DNA from 4 places in the Erwinia sp. V71 genome. Region 4 is predicted to be linked to each of the others. Evidence: predicted binding sites of a transcription regulator. Region 4 holds the regulator's gene; each other region holds the start of a gene.
The links. Region 4 encodes PurR, which represses purine synthesis genes. Its sites were predicted from a motif close to CANGCAAACGTTTGCNTG; they were not measured.
Positions count from the first base shown of each region.

Region 1 (4,996 bases), on a different contig from region 4:
AAGGCGGTTATCCGGTGCTGGCGCGTGTCGCCAAACAAAAGGGTCTGCCTTACCCGCTGATCAACGACAGCGGTGAAGTGGTTGCCGATGATGCCTGGTGGGCCACCATGCAGGCAGTGGTGAAAAAATGAAAGGCCGTCTGCTGGATGCAGTACCGCTGAATACCCTTTCCGGCGTCGGCGCCAGCCAGGCGAGTAAACTGGCGAAGCTCGGTTTACACACCGTGCAGGACTTACTGCTGCACCTCCCGCTGCGTTACGAAGACCGCACCCAGCTTTATGCCATCAATGACCTGCTGCCGGGCATCTATGCCACGGTGGAAGGTGAAGTGCTGCATACCGATATCAGCTTTGGCCGTCGCCGTATGATGACCTGTCAAATCAGTGACGGCAGCGGCGTACTGACTATGCGCTTTTTCAATTTTAACGCTGGCATGAAAAACAGCCTGGCACCGGGCCGCCGGGTCACCGCCTATGGCGAAATCAAACGCGGCCAGCGCGGTGCGGAGATTATCCATCCTGAGTATCGCGTACAGGGTGATAACAGCGTCGTTGAGTTGCAGGAGACGCTCACGCCGGTTTACTCCACCACCGAAGGCGTACGCCAGGCGACTCTGCGCAATCTGACCGACCAGGCGTTAACCCTGCTGGAAACCTGCGCGATTGCCGAACTGCTGCCGCCGGAGCTGAGTCAGGGGATGATCAGTCTGCCGCAGGCGCTGCATACTCTGCATCGTCCGCCACCAGATATGGCGCTGACCGACCTGGACAGCGGCAAGCACCCTGCGCAACGTCGCCTGATCATGGAAGAGCTGCTGGCGCATAACCTCAGTATGCTGGCCGTGCGTGCTGGCGCGCAGCGCTACCATGCCCTGCCTATGCCTGCCCGGCAGCAACTGAGTGATCAGTTGCTGGCGGCTCTGCCGTTTAAACCCACTGGCGCGCAACAACGGGTAGTGGGCGAAATCATTGCTGATCTGGCGAAAGACTACCCGATGATGCGTCTGGTGCAGGGTGATGTCGGCTCCGGGAAAACCCTGGTCGCCGCACTGGCGGCATTGAATGTGATCGCGTATGGCAAACAGGTGGCGCTGATGGCGCCAACCGAGCTGCTGGCCGAACAACATGCTAATAATTTCCGGCAGTGGTTTGCGCCGCTGGGCATTGAAGTGGGCTGGCTGGCCGGGAAACAGAAAGGCAAAGCGCGTCAGGCACAGCAGGAAGCTATCGCCCGCGGCGAGGTGTCGATGATTGTTGGCACCCATGCCATTTTCCAGGAGCAGGTACAGTTCAACGGACTGGCACTGGTGATTATCGATGAGCAGCACCGCTTTGGCGTCCACCAGCGGCTGGCATTGTGGGAAAAAGGCGAAGAGCAGGGCTTCCATCCGCACCATCTGATTATGACCGCCACGCCGATCCCACGGACTCTGGCGATGACCGCCTATGCCGATCTCGATACGTCCACCATTGATGAACTGCCGCCTGGACGCACCCCCGTCACCACGGTGGCGATTCCCGACAGCCGCCGCGCAGACATTATCGCGCGCGTGAAAAGCGCCTGCCGCGAAGAGGGGCGCCAGGCATACTGGGTCTGCACACTGATTGAAGAGTCTGAACTGCTGGAAGCACAGGCGGCGGAAGCCAGCTGGGAAGAGCTAAAAGCCGCATTGCCGGACCTGAATGTCGGCCTGGTGCATGGCCGGATGAAGCCACAGGAAAAACAAGAGGTGATGCAGGCCTTTAAGCAGGGTGAGCTGCAACTGCTGGTGGCCACCACCGTTATTGAAGTTGGCGTGGATGTGCCGAATGCCAGCCTGATGATTATCGAAAACCCGGAACGTCTCGGGCTGGCGCAGCTGCACCAGTTACGTGGCCGCGTCGGCCGTGGCGCGATCGCATCTCACTGCGTGTTGCTGTACAAAGCGCCACTCAGCAAAACCGCGCAAAAGCGCCTGCAGGTGCTGCGCGACAGCAATGACGGCTTTGTGATTGCCCAGTGTGACTTGGAGATCCGCGGCCCCGGCGAACTGCTGGGCACGCGCCAGACCGGTAATGCCGAGTTTAAGGTCGCCGACCTGTTGCGTGATCAGGCGATGATCCCGGAAGTGCAGCGTGTGGCACGCCATATCCACCAGCATTACCCTGAACAGGCACAGGCGCTGATTGAACGCTGGCTGCCGGAAACTGAACGTTATACCAACGCCTGATCCCCGCTTACTCCAGAACTTTGTATCGCAGTTGTAACCTCTCAGCTAATCGTTTGCTAAATCACAACAGAACAGCGGCAAACGATTGCTTTTAGCCGACAGAAGATTAAAATCGCCACTTTTCTACCCCGGGAACCGTAACAATGTCCGCAGAAACTGATCTCGCCAGTGCCACGCCTGCCACTAAACCGGCCGCGAAGAGTGAACTGATTTACCGCCTTGAAGATCGTCCACCGCTGCCGCAAACCCTGTTTGCTGCCTGCCAGCATCTGCTGGCGATGTTTGTTGCGGTTATCACCCCTGCCCTGCTGATTTGCCAGGCGCTGGGCTTACCGGCGCAGGATACGCAACACATTATAAGTATGTCGCTGTTCGCCTCCGGCGTGGCGTCGATTCTGCAGATTAAAACCTGGGGACCCGTCGGTTCCGGATTACTCTCCATTCAGGGCACCAGCTTTAACTTCGTGACGCCACTGATTATGGGTGGCCTGGCGCTGAAAAACGGCGGTGCTGATATCCCAACCATGATGGCAGCGCTGTTTGGCACCCTGATGGTCGCTTCCTGCACCGAGATGCTACTGTCGCGCGTGCTGCATCTGGCACGGCGCATTATCACCCCGCTGGTTTCCGGCATTGTGGTGATGATTATCGGCCTGTCGCTGATCCAGGTTGGCCTCACCTCCATCGGTGGCGGTTTTGCCGCGATGAACGATCACACCTTTGGCGCACCGAAAAACCTGCTGCTGGCAGGCGTGGTGCTGGCGGTGATTATTCTCCTTAACCGTCAGCGTAATCCGTATCTGCGCGTCGCGTCACTGGTGATCGCCATGGCGGTCGGTTATGCACTGGCCTGGGCGCTGGGTATGCTGCCGGACAATACCACGCCGTCCAACAGCGCGCTTATCGCTGTACCGCAACCGTTCTACTATGGTCTTGGTTTCGACTGGAACCTGCTGATCCCGCTGATGCTGGTCTTTATGGTGACCTCACTGGAAACCATTGGTGATATCACCGCGACTTCCGACGTGTCTGAGCAACCGGTTAGTGGTCCGCTGTATATGAAACGCCTGAAAGGCGGTGTGCTGGCCAATGGCCTGAACTCATTTGTTTCGGCACTGTTTAATACCTTCCCGAACTCCTGCTTTGGTCAGAATAACGGTGTCATCCAGCTGACGGGCGTCGCCAGCCGCTACGTAGGTTTTGTTGTTGCCCTGATGCTGATCGTTCTTGGCCTGTTCCCGGCAGTGAGCGGTTTTGTGCAGCATATCCCTGAACCTGTGCTGGGCGGCGCAACCATTGTGATGTTTGGCACCATCGCGGCGTCTGGTGTGCGTATCGTCTCGCGCGAGCCACTGAATCGCCGTGCGATCATGATTATCGCGCTGTCGCTGGCCGTTGGCCTCGGTGTTTCACAGCAGCCGCTGATCCTGCAGTTTGCCCCAGACTGGCTGAAAACCCTGCTCTCTTCCGGCATTGCCGCTGGCGGTATCACTGCCATCGTCCTGAACCTGGTCTTCCCGCCAGACGCGCAGGAGAAATAACCTGCCCCGGGCGAGGAACTCCTCGCCCGTATTTCTGTCGACTTTTCATTGAGTTTTTCTGACTTTACATCCAGCCTGTTGAGCTAGCCGGGCAATTCAGGCATAACAACCGGATACCGGAAATTCATAGGGAAGACGTGATGAAATTTATCGGAAAATTTCTTCTGACACTGCTGTTACTGGTGCTGCTGGTGATCGTGGTGCTGTTTGCTGTGCTGCAGACCCGCTGGGGCGCAGACTGGACCAGTCGCTGGATCAGCGATAATACCGATTACCATCTGTCAGTTGCTAAGGTGGAATACCGTTTTTCCGACCCCTCACATTTGATTCTGAATGACGTCACCTTTGGTCACGATGGCGAACCGGCCGTCGTGGTTGCCAAAAGCGTTGACCTGGGCTTTGCCCTGACGCAGTTCAGCGAACCACTGCATTTCGATAGCGTCGAAGTCACGGGCGGCACTCTGGACGTTTCCGATAACCGTGTTGCCTGGCCGCTGCAGGCTAATCGCCTGCAGTTAAGCGATATGGCGGTCACCAGCCCGCATACCGTATTACCGATTACGGCCGAACGCGTGAATGGTGGCGTGATGCCATGGCAGCCGGTCGCTAATAATGTGCTGGGTGACAGTGCGAACTTCCAGCTGAGCGCCGGATCAATGACGCTTAATGGTGTGCCCGGCAACAATGTGCTGCTGCAGGGACGCATTGATCAGCAACGGCTGGTATTCAGCAACGTTGGCGCGGATCTGGCGCGCGGCTCGCTGACGGGTAACGCCGAGCGTGATGCCGCCGGTAACTGGCGTATCGCCAATCTGCGGCTGAATGATATTCGCCTGCAATCCAGTCAGTCACTCAGTGACTTTTTGCAGCCTATTCTCGACCTGCCGTCGGTCACGTTTGAACGTGTGGATATCACGAATGCCCGCCTGCAGGGGCCGGACTGGGCAGTGACCGACCTCGACCTGACGCTGAAAGATATCACCCTGCGCAACCGCGACTGGGAAAGTAATGGCGGTTCACTGTCGATGAACGCCAGCAACTTTATCAATGGTCAGCTGACGCTGAATGATCCGATTGCCAATCTCGACTTCTCGCCACAGGGCATCAATATCACCCAGTTCAGTTCACGCTGGGTAAATGGTCTGGTGCGCACCCAGGGCCAGTGGAACCGAGCGCAGCAGCGCCTGACGCTGGATGAACTGGTGATCGCCGGGCTGGAATACACTCTGCCAGAAAACTGGCGTGA
Region 1 covers NZ_CBFFRK010000044.1:20,885-25,880, reverse strand. Annotated here, with positions in the region: gene trmH (tRNA (guanosine(18)-2'-O)-methyltransferase TrmH) at 1-131, shown strand, start outside; gene recG (ATP-dependent DNA helicase RecG) at 128-2,209, shown strand; gene ACSZO1_RS11465 (nucleobase:cation symporter-2 family protein) at 2,353-3,750, shown strand; gene ACSZO1_RS11460 (AsmA family protein) at 3,891-4,996, shown strand, end outside.
Region 1: a site for PurR is predicted at 2,284-2,301, ahead of ACSZO1_RS11465 (nucleobase:cation symporter-2 family protein). Genes of this name have one in related genera too.

Region 2 (4,996 bases), on a different contig from region 4:
GTATTGATCACACCAACGTGCGTGAGAAAACAGTACGTGGTCAGTATACCGCGGGTTTTGTGCAGGGCAAAAAAGTGCCAGGTTATCTGGAAGAAGAGGGCGCGAACAAAGCCAGTAATACTGAATCCTTTGTCGCTATCCGTGTTGATATCGACGACTGGCGCTGGGCGGGTGTGCCGTTCTACCTGCGTACCGGCAAACGTCTGCCATCAAAATGTTCAGAAGTCGTGGTTTACTTCAAGAACCCGGCGCTGAATCTGTTTAAAGATTCCTGGAAAGAGCTGCCGCAGAACAAGCTGACCATTCGTCTGCAGCCAGACGAAGGCGTGGATATCGAGATCCTGAACAAAGTGCCGGGTCTGGATCACAAACACAACCTGCAGACCACCAAACTGGACCTGAGCTTCTCGGAAACCTTCAACCAGTCGCATCTGGCGGATGCCTACGAGCGTCTGCTGCTGGAGACCATGCGCGGTATCCAGGCGCTGTTTGTACGCCGTGATGAAGTGGAAGAAGCCTGGAAGTGGGTGGACTCCATCATGGAAGCCTGGGCTGCGGATAAAGAAGCACCGAAGCCGTATCAGGCCGGTACCTGGGGGCCTGTCGCGTCAGTAGCGATGATCACCCGTGATGGCCGTTCCTGGAACGAATTCGAGTAATCAGTCGCTGAATAATCAAAACCCGCACTCTGCGGGTTTTTTTCGCCCCTATAAAAATGAACCACAGTTTTAAAAATTGCGCTAACGCATGGACGGCGTGGAAGCAGATCATGTATGGTAGATCCGCTATCACATTCCTGACGCCGGATAAGCGTCGCTTTCGCCTGCTGCCGTCAGCGTGACCCGCAGCGGGCCTGACGGGGGATAAAGACTGATGAAGAACTGGAAAACGAGTGCTGAACAGATTTTGACGACCGGGCCTGTGGTGCCGGTGATTGTGGTCAATAAGCTGGAGCATGCGGTTCCAATGGCGAAGGCGCTGGTGGCGGGCGGGGTGCGCGTGCTGGAAGTGACGCTGCGTACGCCGGTGGCGATGGATGCACTGCGCGCGATGATCAGAGAAGTGCCGGACGCGATTGTCGGTGCCGGGACGGTGATCAACACTCAGCAACTGCACGAAGTGACGGAAGCGGGCGCGAAATTTGCTATCAGCCCGGGGCTGACCGAGCCATTATTAAAAGCGGCAACCGCAGGTTCAATCCCGTTAATTCCCGGTATCAGCACCGTGTCTGAACTGATGCTGGGGATGGACTACGGCCTCAAAGAGTTTAAATTCTTCCCGGCGGAAGCTAACGGTGGCGTAAAAGCGCTGCAGGCGATTGGCGGACCATTCCCGCAGGTGCGTTTCTGCCCGACGGGCGGCATTTCGCCGGCGAACTATCGTGATTATCTGGCGCTGAAAAGCGTGCTCTGTATCGGCGGTTCATGGCTGGTGCCAAATGATGCGCTGGAAGCTGGGGACTGGGGACGGATTACTCAGCTGGCGCGTGACGCGGTGGCAGGGGCGAGATAATCTCTATTTCTTCTCCCTCATAGCAGGGGCATGATTCTCCCTCCCCCTTAGAATGGGGGAGGGCAGGAGAGGGGGAACCAACGACTCAGCATCTTGGCCGTTGGCTCCCCCATCCCAGCCTTCCCCCGCTTGCGGGGGAAGGAGCAGAACGGCGCGAATGGTGACCCCATTGCATATATGGCGGAAGGAGTCACTCGGCGTTAACCGCTAACCTTCACCCCACCGGCACAGGCAATCGCACGCTCAACCGCCTGCTCAACCGTCTCCGCCGTTGCCAGTGCCACACCCAGACGGCGCTGACCGCGAATTTCCGGCTTACCAAACAGACGCAGTTGCAGACCGGCACCCAACACCGCAGGGACGCCGCTAAACTGCACATTGTCACTGTCCAGCTGTGGCAGGATCACGGCTGACGCTGCCGGGCCATACTGGCGAATGCCGCCAACCGGCAGGCCGAGGAAGGCGCGCACATGCAGGGCGAATTCCGACAGATCCTGAGAAATCAGCGTTACCATACCGGTATCGTGCGGGCGAGGTGACACTTCGCTGAACACCACGTCATCGCCGCAGACAAACAGCTCAACGCCAAACAGACCATGACCGCCCAGCGCACTGACCACTTTCTGCGCGATGTCCTGCGCACGTTGCAGCGCCAGATCGCTCATCTGCTGTGGCTGCCAGGATTCACGGTAGTCACCATCTTCCTGACGGTGGCCGATTGGCGCACAGAAGTGAATGCCATCAATGGCGCTGATGGTCAGCAGGGTTATCTCAAAATCAAATTTCACCACACCTTCCACGATGACGCGTCCGGCGCCCGCGCGGCCACCCTGTTGTGCGTACTCCCAGGCGTGATCCAGCTGCGCTGCATCACGGATAAAGCTCTGACCTTTACCGGAAGAACTCATCACTGGCTTGACGATGCACGGGAAACCAATTTCCTCTGCGGCCTGCAGGAAGGCTTCTTTGCTGTCAGCGAAACGGTAGGTAGAGGTTGGCAGCGCCAGCTCTTCCGCGGCCAGACGACGAATCCCTTCACGGTTCATGGTCAGACGTGCGGCACGGGCCGTTGGCACCACGCGCTGGCCCTGTTTTTCCAGCTCAATCAGCATATCGGTGGCAATCGCTTCGATTTCCGGCACGATATAATCAGGACGCTCTTGCGCAACCAGCGCTTTCAGCGCTTCGCCATCCAGCATATTGATCACATGGCTGCGGTGTGCCACATGCATGGCCGGGGCATCGGCATAGCGGTCAACGGCAATTACTTCTACGCCTAAACGCTGGCATTCAATCGCCACTTCTTTGCCCAGTTCACCTGAACCTAACAGCATTACACGGGTTGCGGCAGGGCGCAGCGCGGTTCCAAGAGTCGTCATAATAGCTACCTGAATGGATGATAAAATCGCGCGCAGTATAAACGAAAACGTTTGCGCGGGCATCTGCTTTGCCCGCTTGCCGGGAAAAAAAATGGCTGATATACTGGATATAAATACAGTTAAACGAGGCTGAGATCATGGCTGTTGAAGTAAAATACGTCGTAGTGAGAAAAGGTGAGGAAAAGATGACCTTTGTCAGCAAAAAAGATGCGGATGCTTACGATAAGCTGCTGGATATGGCTGAAGTCTTTTCCGACTGGCTGGGCGCCAGCCAGATTGGCCTGGAAGAGGAACAGCTGGAAGCGCTGGGCATGTATCTGGCAGAAAACAAAGACAGCGTGCAGCATATTCTGCGCACCAGCAAAATGCCGCAGGCTGAAGCTGAATCCGCTGCCAGCAGCGCAAGCGAAGCGGGCGGGCAGGATGATGCCAAACCTGTGCGTGCAGTGAAGGTTGCCTGATCATCTCCCGACAGGCGACTGCCGGTCGCCTGTTATTTTCCCGTCTTTTCTTCCGCTTACGCTTCTTGACGTCCATTGTTCTACTCTGAATTCCATTCTGAGTGGTAAAGGAAATGAGATGAACAACTGGCTGCAGCAAATTCAATCCGTATTAGGCAACAGTAAAAGCCATGGCAAAAGCAGTGGGGAAGGCCTCAGCAAAATGCTGGCGCCGGGTGCACTGGGTGGTCTAGCGGGCTTACTGATTGCCAGCAAATCATCACGTAACCTGCTGGCCAAATATGGCAAAAATGCGCTGATTATCGGCGGCAGCGCCGCGGCAGGCGCGGTGCTGTGGAACAAATACAAGCAGCGCGTCAGCGAATCTCACCAGAACGAACCGCAGTTTGGCCACAGTGAAACCCCGGTGGATGCGCGTGCTGCGCGTCTGATTACTGCCCTGGTGTTCGCGGCGAAAAGTGACGGCCATATTGATCAGCAGGAGCGCCAGGCGATTGAGCAGAATGTGCATCAGCTGGGAGTCGGTGCGCAGGGCGAAAAACTGATCCAGCAGGCCATCGACCAGCCGCTCGACCCGCAGCTGCTGGCGCGGGATATCCGCAATGAAGAAGAGGCGCTGGAACTCTACTTTCTCAGCAACGCCGTGATTGATGTCGACCACTTTATGGAGCGCAGCTATCTGCAGGCGCTGGGCGATGCACTGAAAATCCCGCAGGATGTACGTGACGATATCGCCCGCGATATTCGCGACGAAAAGCAAAAGTTACCCGCCTGATTATCATCCGGGCCGGAAAAAACCGGCCTGGCTATTTTTTTCTGTTGTTTTCTTGTGGTTTACCGCTTGGCAATCATGCGCACAGATGCCACCCTTAACACTATGACTCACAACGGTGTTAATGCGCGATGACCCCACCTAAAGCCAAAAAAATTCCCCACATAATGACCCTGCATGGCGATACGCGTCAGGATGATTACTACTGGTTGCGCGATGATGAGCGTGAAGATACGGCGGTACTCGACTATCTGCACGCGGAAAATGATTACGGCAAGTGGGTGATGGATTCCCAGAAAGCGCTGCAGGACAGCCTGCTGAAAGAGATGATCGACCGTATCCCGCAGCAGGATCACTCCGTGCCGTATGTGAAGAGTGGTTTCCGCTATCAGCGGCGTTATGAGAATGGCAATGAGTACGCCATTTATACCCGCCAGCCCGCCGATACCGCCACGCCGGACGAGTGGGAGATATTGCTCGACGCCAACCAGCGTGCGTCGCACAGTGAATTCTATACCCTGGGCGCACTGGACATCAGTCCTGACAATACCATTATGGCGCTGGCGGAAGATTTCCTCTCGCGGCGGATTTACGGCATTCGCTTCCGCAATCTCAGCACCGGCAAATGGTATCCGGAGGTGCTGGAAGATGTTTCCGCCAGCTTCGCCTGGGCCAATGATTCCCGCACGCTCTACTATGTGCGTAAGAATAAAAAGACGCTGCTGCCGTACCAGGTCTGGCGGCACACGATCGGTGAACCGCAGAGCGCCGACCAGCTGGTGTATGAAGAAGCGGACGACACCTTTTACGTCAGCGTGCATAAAACCACCTCGGAACACTTTATTCTGATTGCGCTTAACAGCACCACTACC
Region 2 covers NZ_CBFFRK010000066.1:2,511-7,506, reverse strand. Annotated here, with positions in the region: gene zwf (glucose-6-phosphate dehydrogenase) at 1-659, shown strand, start outside; gene ACSZO1_RS14090 (bifunctional 4-hydroxy-2-oxoglutarate aldolase/2-dehydro-3-deoxy-phosphogluconate aldolase) at 874-1,512, shown strand; gene purT (formate-dependent phosphoribosylglycinamide formyltransferase) at 1,713-2,891, opposite strand; gene ACSZO1_RS14080 (YebG family protein) at 3,029-3,352, shown strand; gene ACSZO1_RS14075 (tellurite resistance TerB family protein) at 3,471-4,127, shown strand; gene ACSZO1_RS14070 (prolyl oligopeptidase family serine peptidase) at 4,256-4,996, shown strand, end outside.
Region 2: a site for PurR is predicted at 2,932-2,949, ahead of purT (formate-dependent phosphoribosylglycinamide formyltransferase). Genes of this name have one in related genera too.

Region 3 (4,996 bases), on a different contig from region 4:
TCTGCGCTATGCTGACTCAGATTTAATTGTCTTCAGGGAGGACTTCAGGTGAAATTGAAAGCGCTGGCGCTGGCCGCCATGATGGGAACCGCCACTGTACCGCTGTTTGCTCAGGCCGCTGAGCTGCCGGAAGGGCCTCATGTGGTCACTTCCGGGCAGGCGACGGTCGATGCCACACCGGATATCGCCACGCTGGCGATTGAAGTGAATGTGTCGGCAAAAGATGCGGCGGAAGCCAAGAAACAGGCTGATAGCCGTGTGCAGCAATATTTCGATCTGCTGCAAAAAAATGGTATTGAGAAGAAAGATATCAATGCTGCCAACCTGCGTACCCAGCCGGAATACGATTACACCAAAGAGGGGAAATCGGTGCTGAAAGGGTATCAGGCGGTGCGTCAGGTACAGGTTACCGTTCGTCAGCTGGATAAGCTGAATGATTTGCTGGATGGCGCGCTGAAATCGGGTCTGAATGAGATCCGTTCAGTCGAGCTGGGCGTGGCGAATCCGGATGCGTATAAGGATCAGGCACGTAAAGCGGCGATCGAGAACGCAACGAAGCAGGCGGCGGCACTGGCCGAGGGCTTTAACGCGAAGCTGGGGCCGGTTTACAGCATTCGCTATCATGTTGCCAATTATCAGCCGATGCCGGTGGCGCGGATGTTTAAAACGACCGATGCCGCGCCGATGACCTCGGCGGCGCAGACTTACGAACAGCAGAGCATTCACTTTGATGATCAGGTGGATGTGGTGTTTGAGATCCAGCGAAATCCGTAATTTCTTGCTTAACAGCGGCGAATCAGCTTAAAGCTCGGGAGCGTCGCTTTTAGTCTCGTGGCTGCCCAGGGAACACGGTCAGCTCCGGCAAGACGCAAAAGCAGCCATCCATGGGCGTTCGTCCCGCGCCGTCCATGGCGCGGGACGCTTTCCTCCGCTAACCGTGTTCCCTGTGCCTTGAACTGATTTGTTGCTGCACGGTTTCAGGTGCTTTGTGCTTTGACCTGATGAGTCGTCTGACAACAAAACCGGCGCACTGTTTTTATTCCGTATCCTGTCTGAGAACACGATGGCCATGCGACAACAGTGCATCAGTCACCCGGCGCATCAGGCGGCTTTCCGGCGCAAAGCGGTGCCAGTACAGCATACGACGCTGCAACAGCCCCGGTGTCAGATCAATCAGCTCACCACTTGCCAGCTCTTTTTCGATCTGCAGGTGCGGGATCATACAGCAGGTCGATCCCTGCCGTGCCAGCTGCACAAAGGCTTCCGACGAGTTAACGATATGGCAGGGCACACTGCCCGGTGACAGATCGAAGTTCTGCTGTAAAAACGCCTGATGCATATCATCAAGATGGTCGAAGGCGACTGCAGGTGCTTTCAGCAGTGCCGAGCGGGTGACGCCATTCGGGAAATAACGTTCAGCAAACTCTTTCGAACCAACAAACAGATAATCGAGCGCACCCAGCTGATCGACCAGACAGCTCGGCAGCGGCTGCGGCTGAATGGAGACCGCGCCCACCACTTCACCACGACGCAGACGCTCCTGGGTGCGGGTTTCATCTTCCACCTGCAGGTTCAGACGCACCGGCGAATCGCTCAGCACATCTTTCAGCGCCGGCAACAGCCAGGTTGCCAGACTGTCGGCGTTGACCGCCAGTGACAGCAGCAGTGGGGTGGTGGTGCCACCCTGTTCATCACCCAGCCACTCCTCTTCCAGCAGTTCCACCTGATGCAGCAGAGCCAGCAGTTTCTGCCCCTGCTCCGTCGGGCGTGGCGGAACAGTACGTACCAGCAGCGGCTGGCCGAACATATTTTCCAGCTGTTTAATGCGCTGCGATACGGCAGACTGGGTAATACATAATTTTTGTGCGGCGCGTTCAAAACCGCGCTCACGGATCACCGCATCCAGCGCCTGAAGCGTTCTGTAGTCCGGGCGTTTCATTGTGGTTGTCTTCTCCTTCAGGTGGGATGCCAGCACTATGCCACAAAATCTGGCTTTTGCCCTGACCTAAGCGATCAATCTATACTAAGGCACTTCAATGCAGCTGAGGCTTTAAACATATCATGACGCAGGATGAACTGAAAAAAGCAGTTGGCTGGGCCGCACTAAAATACGTACAGCCCGGAACCGTAGTAGGTGTTGGCACCGGCTCGACCGCCTCACACTTTATTGATGCACTGGCCACGATAAAAGATCAGATTGAGGGCGCGGTTTCCAGTTCTGAAGCCTCAACCGCTAAGCTGCTCAGCTTAGGCATTGATGTATTCGATCTCAATAAAGTGGACTCGCTGGCGGTTTATGTTGATGGCGCGGATGAGATCAACCCGCAGATGCATATGATCAAAGGCGGTGGTGCGGCTCTGACGCGTGAGAAGATTGTCGCGGCGGTTACCGACAAATTTATCTGTATTGCCGATGCCTCGAAACAGGTCGACGTGCTGGGTAAATTCCCGCTGCCGGTGGAAGTGATCCCGATGGCGCGTGCGCACGTGACCCGTGAGCTGGTGAAACTGGGTGGCCTGCCGCAATACCGCGAGAATGTGGTGACCGATAACGGCAACATTATTCTTGATGTGCATAATCTGCAGATTTTTGACCCGATTGCGCTGGAAAAAGCGATCAATGCGATTCCCGGTGTCGTCACTGTCGGGCTGTTCGCCAGCCGTGGCGCGGATGTGGCGCTGATTGGCACGCCAGATGGCGTCAAAACTATCGAAAAATGATCTGTCCGGCGCGGCGGCGCCGGCAGTTATTTACTGCTAAAAAATATCTTTTCTTCAACAGGTTAAATTTGGTGACTTATGTCACATAAGTGAGGCCTGTTGCACCTTCATTCTGCCCGGGTGAAGCGAATCGCTATAATCTGTTACATTGTGCTGTCTGACGATGCCGCCGTGCTGGGGGCAAGGCAATCGTTTGTATTGCCGCCAGCGTATTTTTTGATATTTTGACAGAAGGCTGGCTTATACCTCGGGTATATCAGTTACATCTGTCTGCAAAATTAAGGTCGGGAAATGGCAAAGGTATCACTGGAGAAAGACAAGATTAAATTCCTGCTGGTGGAAGGTGTCCACCAGAGCGCGCTGGAAAATCTGCGCGCGTCAGGCTATACCAATATCGAATTTCATAAAGGCGCGCTGGACAGCGAATCGCTGAAAGAATCCATCCGTGATGCGCATTTTGTTGGCATCCGTTCGCGTACCCATCTGACCGAAGAGATTTTCGCCGCGGCGGAAAAACTGGTGGCAGTGGGCTGCTTCTGTATCGGCACCAACCAGGTCGATCTGACTGCAGCAGCGAAACGTGGGGTTCCGGTGTTCAATGCGCCTTTCTCCAATACCCGATCCGTTGCCGAACTGGTGATTGGCGAACTGTTGCTGCTGCTGCGCGGTGTTCCGGAAGCGAATGCCAAAGCTCATCGCGGCGTGTGGAATAAACTGGCGGTAGGCTCTTACGAAGCACGCGGCAAGAAGCTGGGTATCATTGGCTACGGCCATATCGGTATGCAGCTGGGCGTGCTGGCGGAAAGCCTGGGCATGCACGTGTTCTTCTATGATATCGAGAACAAACTGCCGCTGGGTAACGCCACGCAGGTGCGCCATCTTTCTGACCTGCTGAACATGAGCGATGTGGTCAGCCTGCATGTGCCGGAAACGGTCGCCACGCAGAACATGATTGGCGCGCAAGAGCTGGCGCTGATGAAACCCGGTTCACTGCTGATTAACGCCTCACGCGGTACTGTGGTGGATATCCCGGCACTGTGCGCGGTGCTGAAAGATAAGCATCTGGCTGGTGCGGCAATCGACGTATTCCCGACCGAGCCGGCGACCAACAGTGATCCGTTCAACTCGCCGCTGTGTCAGTTTGATAACGTGATCCTGACCCCGCATATCGGCGGTTCTACTCAGGAAGCACAGGAAAATATCGGTATTGAAGTGGCCGGTAAACTGGCGAAATATTCCGATAACGGTTCAACCCTGACCGCGGTTAACTTCCCGGAAGCGTCGCTGCCGTTGCATGGTGAAGCCGTCAGCCGTCTGCTGCATATCCATGAAAACCGTCCTGGTGTGCTGACTGCGATTAACCAGATCTTCGCTGAGCAGGGCATCAACATTGCCGCCCAGTATCTGCAGACGACTCCGCAGATGGGTTATGTGGTGATTGATATCGACGCAGAGCAGGATGTGGCGGATAAAGCGCTGCAACTGATGAAGGCGATTCCTGGCACCATCCGCGCGCGTCTGCTGTACTGATGGCGCAACAAGGGAGCCGAAAGGCTCCCTTGTTTTATCACACCCGATCTCTGCTTGTGTTTATGGCCATTGCCACAACTTGCCCGGCGTGATCATCGCTGACAGCGGGACATCCCAGCGCGCCACTGGCAATTGTTCCACCCGCTGACAGTCATGGGCGAATCCTACCAGTTGCATCCGATACTGTTGCCAGTTCTGCAGGGTACGGTCATAAAAACCGCCCCCCATTCCCAGCCGGTTGCCCTCACTATCAAATGCCACTAACGGCATCAGTACCACATCCAGCTCGCTCAGCGGCAGCAGATTGCGGATATCCAGTGGCGGTTCCGGAATGCGCAGCCGGTTTGGCTGCAGCTCGGTATGTTCGTCGTAGCGCAGAAACATCAGCTGCCCGCGGGCAAAAGGGTGCAATACCGGCAGGTACAGCTGCTTTTTTTGCTGCCACAGGTGGGCAATCAGGGGACGGGTATTCAGTTCACCATCGACGGAGAGAAACAGTGCGATACGCTGTGCCTGAGCAATCGGGAGAAAATTCAGCGCATGTTCAGCGGCCAGTTCGGCTGCCTGTTGTTGTTGTTCGTCGCTAAGCGCGCGGCGCAGATGGCGCACATGGGTACGAATATCCTGACGATCAAACAGTGTGAAAGATGTCATAGGGAACTCGTGATGGCTGGTTTTGCTGCCCGAGGGCAGAAACGGTATGACCGTTAAGAAAAGAAGGTGATCTCCGAGATGCCGCCGCAGG
Region 3 covers NZ_CBFFRK010000024.1:32,073-37,068, reverse strand. Annotated here, with positions in the region: gene ACSZO1_RS08165 (oxidative stress defense protein) at 49-774, shown strand; gene ACSZO1_RS08160 (LysR family transcriptional regulator ArgP) at 1,037-1,939, opposite strand; gene rpiA (ribose-5-phosphate isomerase RpiA) at 2,062-2,721, shown strand; gene serA (phosphoglycerate dehydrogenase) at 3,013-4,251, shown strand; gene ACSZO1_RS08145 (5-formyltetrahydrofolate cyclo-ligase) at 4,312-4,905, opposite strand; RNA gene ssrS (6S RNA) at 4,972-4,996, opposite strand, start outside.
Region 3: a site for PurR is predicted at 2,904-2,921, ahead of serA (phosphoglycerate dehydrogenase). Genes of this name have one in related genera too.

Region 4 (4,996 bases):
GCCTTCCTTAATTCGTTACTTCGTGTCAGCTATTGTAGCGGTACTGTGTCACCTGTGAAAACGACATTTTGCACCACGATAGCGCTGAAAGGCCCATTATGCCAAATCCCGGGAATAAAATAACAATTACTTCGCATTTCCGGCGATTAAAACCATTAATACCTTGCAATAATATTGGTGAGATAAGCAGCTGTTTTGGCTCATTTATGACACTGATAACATTAATAAACTGATTAATCCAAAAAGCGCTTACCTTTTGCGAAAAAGTTAGATTAGAATTGCCAGACCCTGCCGCCATGCGCGACAGACAGAATCACGGCCCCATGACTGACACCGGCTTAACAGTGTGTTGTCGTGGGATATGAGTGTGGTCCTCTCAGAGGCGAATGAGAGCTTAATCTTAAATAACCATGCGTTTATTCATCACACTATTTATGCTGGCCTTTGCCCAGCTGTTCTTTAATCTGGCGCACGCATCGCCACATACCCCTATGAATGCCAGCCAGCAAAAGGCTGAGAAGAAAAGCGCCAGCGCGGATGAGCGCCGCAAGAAACGCCCGGTCAAAACCAGCGAAAAGAAAACCAGCAACAAAACCAGCAAACCCGAAAAGAAAACCCGCCAGACTCCCGCGCAGACCACGCAAACGAAGAAGAAAACCAGCGTTGCCGCCCTCTCCCTCAGCAAAGCCAAAAACAGTGGTGAAGAGAAAAAACTGCTGGTTAAACGTTATGCGCCGCAGCGTAAACGCAAAGGCGCAGAAGAGAATGATGCCGCCAGTGTGGACAATGGCCCGTTAAAAATGAGCAAAGCGCACCGCGAGCGCTACCAGAAAGCCCGTGAAACCGCGATGAACAAACTGATGGGCCAGCTCGGCAAGCCCTATTTATGGGGCGGTAACTCACCGCGTTCCGGCTTCGACTGCAGCGGGCTGGTGTGGTATGCCTACAAAGATCTGGTAAAAATTAAGATCCCCCGCACGGCTAATGAAATGTACCACCTGCGTGATGCCGCGCAGATCAAGCGTGAATCACTGGAGAAAGGCGATCTGGTGTTCTTCCGCATCAACAATCGTGGTGCAGCGGATCATGTTGGCGTGTACCTCGGTAACGGCAAATTTATCCAGTCACCGCGCACCGGCAAAGATATTCAGATCAGCGCCCTGAGCGAAGAGTACTGGCAGCGCCACTATGTCGGCGCGCGCCGTGTGATGACGCCGAAAACCATCCGCTAACCTTGTTGCGCAAACAAAAAAACGCCTGATGCATGCATCGGGCGTTTTATTTTTAACGACTAAATTGCTGTAAAATCAGTTCAATACCGCTACAAAACTGAACGCAATAATCATCAGCAGCACGCCAACAGTGGTCATCAGCGATAACTTCAGATCAGTATCCATCTACGACTCCTTAAAAGACCCTACAAATAATACCTGTAACTATTTTCCCACAGTAGCGGGTAAAAATCTCGTGTTCTGCTCACAGCCTTGATAGAATTCCTTTTTTTCGTTGCGCAACAACTGCAACAGCGTGTGCCTGTGCCTTGCCGTGTTTCCTGACGTCAGTCTCCTTCCCGACGTCATTCAGCTGCAACATACTGACTGCTCGCCACCCTAATACGAGCATAAAACGCAAACGTTTAACTTGATTTCAATCAAAGGGTTAACATAAACCCGGGAGTACCAGTTTCATGGCAACAATTAAAGATGTGGCGAAACGCGCCGGTGTCTCCACCACCACGGTTTCTCATGTCATCAATAAAACCCGCTTTGTCGCGGAAGAGACGCGCGAAGCGGTGTGGGCCGCCATTAAAGAGCTGCACTATTCGCCAAGCGCGGTGGCGCGCAGTCTGAAGGTCAACCACACCAAATCGATTGGTTTGCTGGCGACCTCCAGTGAAGCGCCCTATTTTGCGGAAATTATTGAAGCCGTGGAAAACCGCTGCTTCGCCAAAGGCTATACGCTGATCCTCGGCAACGCGCATAACGATCTGCAGAAGCAGCGTGCCTATCTGTCGATGATGGCGCAAAAACGCGTCGATGGTCTGCTGGTGATGTGCTCGGAATACCCGGACGATCTGCTGCAGATGCTGGAAGAGAACCGTAACATTCCGATGGTGGTGATGGACTGGGGCGAGTCGCGCGGCGATTTTACCGATACGGTACTGGATAATGCCTTCGAAGGCGGTTATATGGCAGGCCGTTATCTGATTGATCGTGGCCATCGCGATATCGGCGCCATTCCCGGCCAGCAGGAGCGCAATACCGGGGGTGGCCGCCACGCCGGTTTCCTGAAAGCACTGAGTGAAGCCAATATTCCGCTGCGCGAAGAGTGGATTGTGCAGGGCGACTTTGAACCGGAATCCGGCTATCGCGCGATGCAGCAAATTCTGGCGCAGAAACAGCGCCCTACCGCGGTATTCTGCGGTGGCGATATTATGGCCATGGGCGCGATTTGTGCGGCTGATGAGCTAGGACTGCGCGTGCCGCAGGATATTTCGGTGATCGGTTATGATAATGTGCGCAACGCGCGCTACTTCACTCCGGCGCTGACCACCATCCACCAGCCGAAAGAGCGCCTGGGACAAACTGCGTTTGATATGTTGCTGGATCGTATCACCAGCAAACGCGAAGAATCGCAGACCATCGAGGTACATCCGTCGCTGATTGAGCGCCGTTCAGTTGCCGATGGTCCGTTCGTCGATTATCGCCGTTAATCTCCTGTACCGGCCACTATGCTGGCCGGTGACAGCTCTTCACGCAGCCACTCTTCATTCATCGTTTCCGCACTGCCAAGATACTCCAGCAGCCAGCTCAGCGCCGGTGAGGCACTTTGTTCCGCCCAGGTGACACAGCAGTGGCTGTCGGGGAATGCCGTCGTCAGCGTCAGCTCCGCCAGTTTGCCCTGTGCAATGAGCGGCGCAGCGAGATGCCCGGGCACCATACCGACACAAAGTCCTGCCTGCAGGCACTCCATCGCGCTGCGCCAGTGCGGTGCCACCAGCCGCCGCTGGTTATCCAGCGTCCAAGTATTGCGCCGTGGCAGATTACGTGAGGTATCTTCCAGCGCCAGTGCCGGCCACTGGCGAATGGTGTCATCATCAATCACACCGGACAGCTGTGCCAGCGGGTGCTGCGCCTGAACCACACAACGCCAGTTCAGCGCCCCCATATCGCGAAAACCAAAGCGTCCCCCGACCGGGCTCGCCTGGGTAGCGCCAATCGCCATATCCACACGACCATCATCCAGTGCATCCCAGACACCATTAAATACCTCGCAGGAGATATGCAGTTCCATATCGGGGAAATGGCGATAGAAATCCAGCACCAGCTGATTGGTACGCTGCGGTTTGACGATGGCGTCAACTGCAATACTTAACTGACCACGCCAGCCATTTGCCACCTGCTGACACTGGCGACGGGTGGCGAGCATTTTTTTGATAACAATGCGCCCCTGTTCAATAAACACCTTACCCGCTTCCGTCAGGACCACATCACGGTGACGACGTTCAAATAAGGGCACTGCCAGCCACTGCTCCAGCTGACGCACGGTATAACTGACCGCAGACGGCACACGATGCAATTCGCTGGCCGCCGCACTAAAACTGCCGGTACGCGCGACAGCATCAACCACTTCAAGAGAATGTTCTGACCACATGTTCTGCTCACAAATTTTTTGCACGCAACGGGCAAATATTAGCGTTTCACAACGCGGGATGCACCCGCTTACACTCTGCGCGTGATATTTACCTGCAAAAGAAGAGTTGTTCCCCGATGAAATCAAAAGGATTTATGATCTACCTGGCCTTGCTCAGCATGCTGGGTTTTCTCGCCACTGATATGTACCTGCCCGCCTTTGGCGCGATGCAACAGGATCTCGCGACGCAACCCGGCGCGATCAGCGCCAGTCTGAGTCTGTTTCTGGCCGGTTTTGCCTGTGCACAACTGATTTGGGGGCCGCTGTCAGATCGTATTGGCCGTAAGCCGGTGCTGATCATCGGCCTGGCGCTGTTCGCTCTCGGCTGTGCCGGGATGATGGCGGTTCATGACGCCACGCTGCTGCTGGTACTGCGTTTTGTGCAGGCCGTTGGCGTTTGTGCGGCGGCCGTCAGCTGGCAGGCGCTGGTGGTGGATCGCTACAGTGGTGCGCAGGCAAACCGCGTGTTCGCCACGATTATGCCACTGGTGGCGCTCTCGCCAGCGCTGGCGCCGTTGCTGGGCGCATGGTTACTGGAGCATTTTCACTGGCGGTCGATCTTTATTGCGCTGTTGTTGATCGCACTGGCACTGCTGATCCCGACGCTGCGTTTGCCTGCTGCTGGCCATAAAACCGCAACGGCGGAATCAGTGAGTTTTCTGCAGTTACTGAAATCACGCAGTTACAGCGGCAATGTACTGATCTATGCCGCCTGCTCCGCCAGCTTTTTCGCCTGGCTGACCGGTTCGCCGTTTATTCTCGCCGACCTGGGGCTGTCGCCCGCAGATATTGGTCTCAGCTATCTGCCACAGACCATCGCCTTTTTAATCGGCGGTTTTGGCTGCCGTACTCTGCTGCAGCGTGTTGACGGTAAACAGCTGTTACCGTGGCTGCTGCTGGGTTATGCCATCAGCGTTGCCGCGCTGTTTGCCGTGGCGCTCTCAACGCAGGCGACACTGACGGCATTGCTGATCCCATTCTGTGGCATGGCGATGGCCAATGGTGCAATCTACCCGATTGTCGTGGCTAATGCGCTGCTACCCTTCCCTCATGCCACCGGCAAAGCGGCTGCGCTGCAGAATATGCTGCAGCTGGGGCTGTGCTTTGTCGCCAGTATGGCTGTTTCTGCCTTGATTACTCAGCCACTGCTGAGTACCACGGCGATTATGCTGAGCACCATCGTACTTGCCGCGGGCGGTTATGCACTACAATTAGCCGATAGCGCGCAGGAAGAAGAAAGTCACACCCCTGCCACCTCACAGCCATAGAAATGACTTAATTAGCAAGCTAACAATAATATATT
Region 4 covers NZ_CBFFRK010000033.1:14,791-19,786, reverse strand. Annotated here, with positions in the region: gene ACSZO1_RS09690 (C40 family peptidase) at 411-1,232, shown strand; gene ACSZO1_RS09685 (YnhF family membrane protein) at 1,308-1,397, opposite strand; gene purR (HTH-type transcriptional repressor PurR) at 1,688-2,713, shown strand; gene punR (DNA-binding transcriptional activator PunR) at 2,710-3,654, opposite strand; gene punC (purine nucleoside transporter PunC) at 3,771-4,961, shown strand.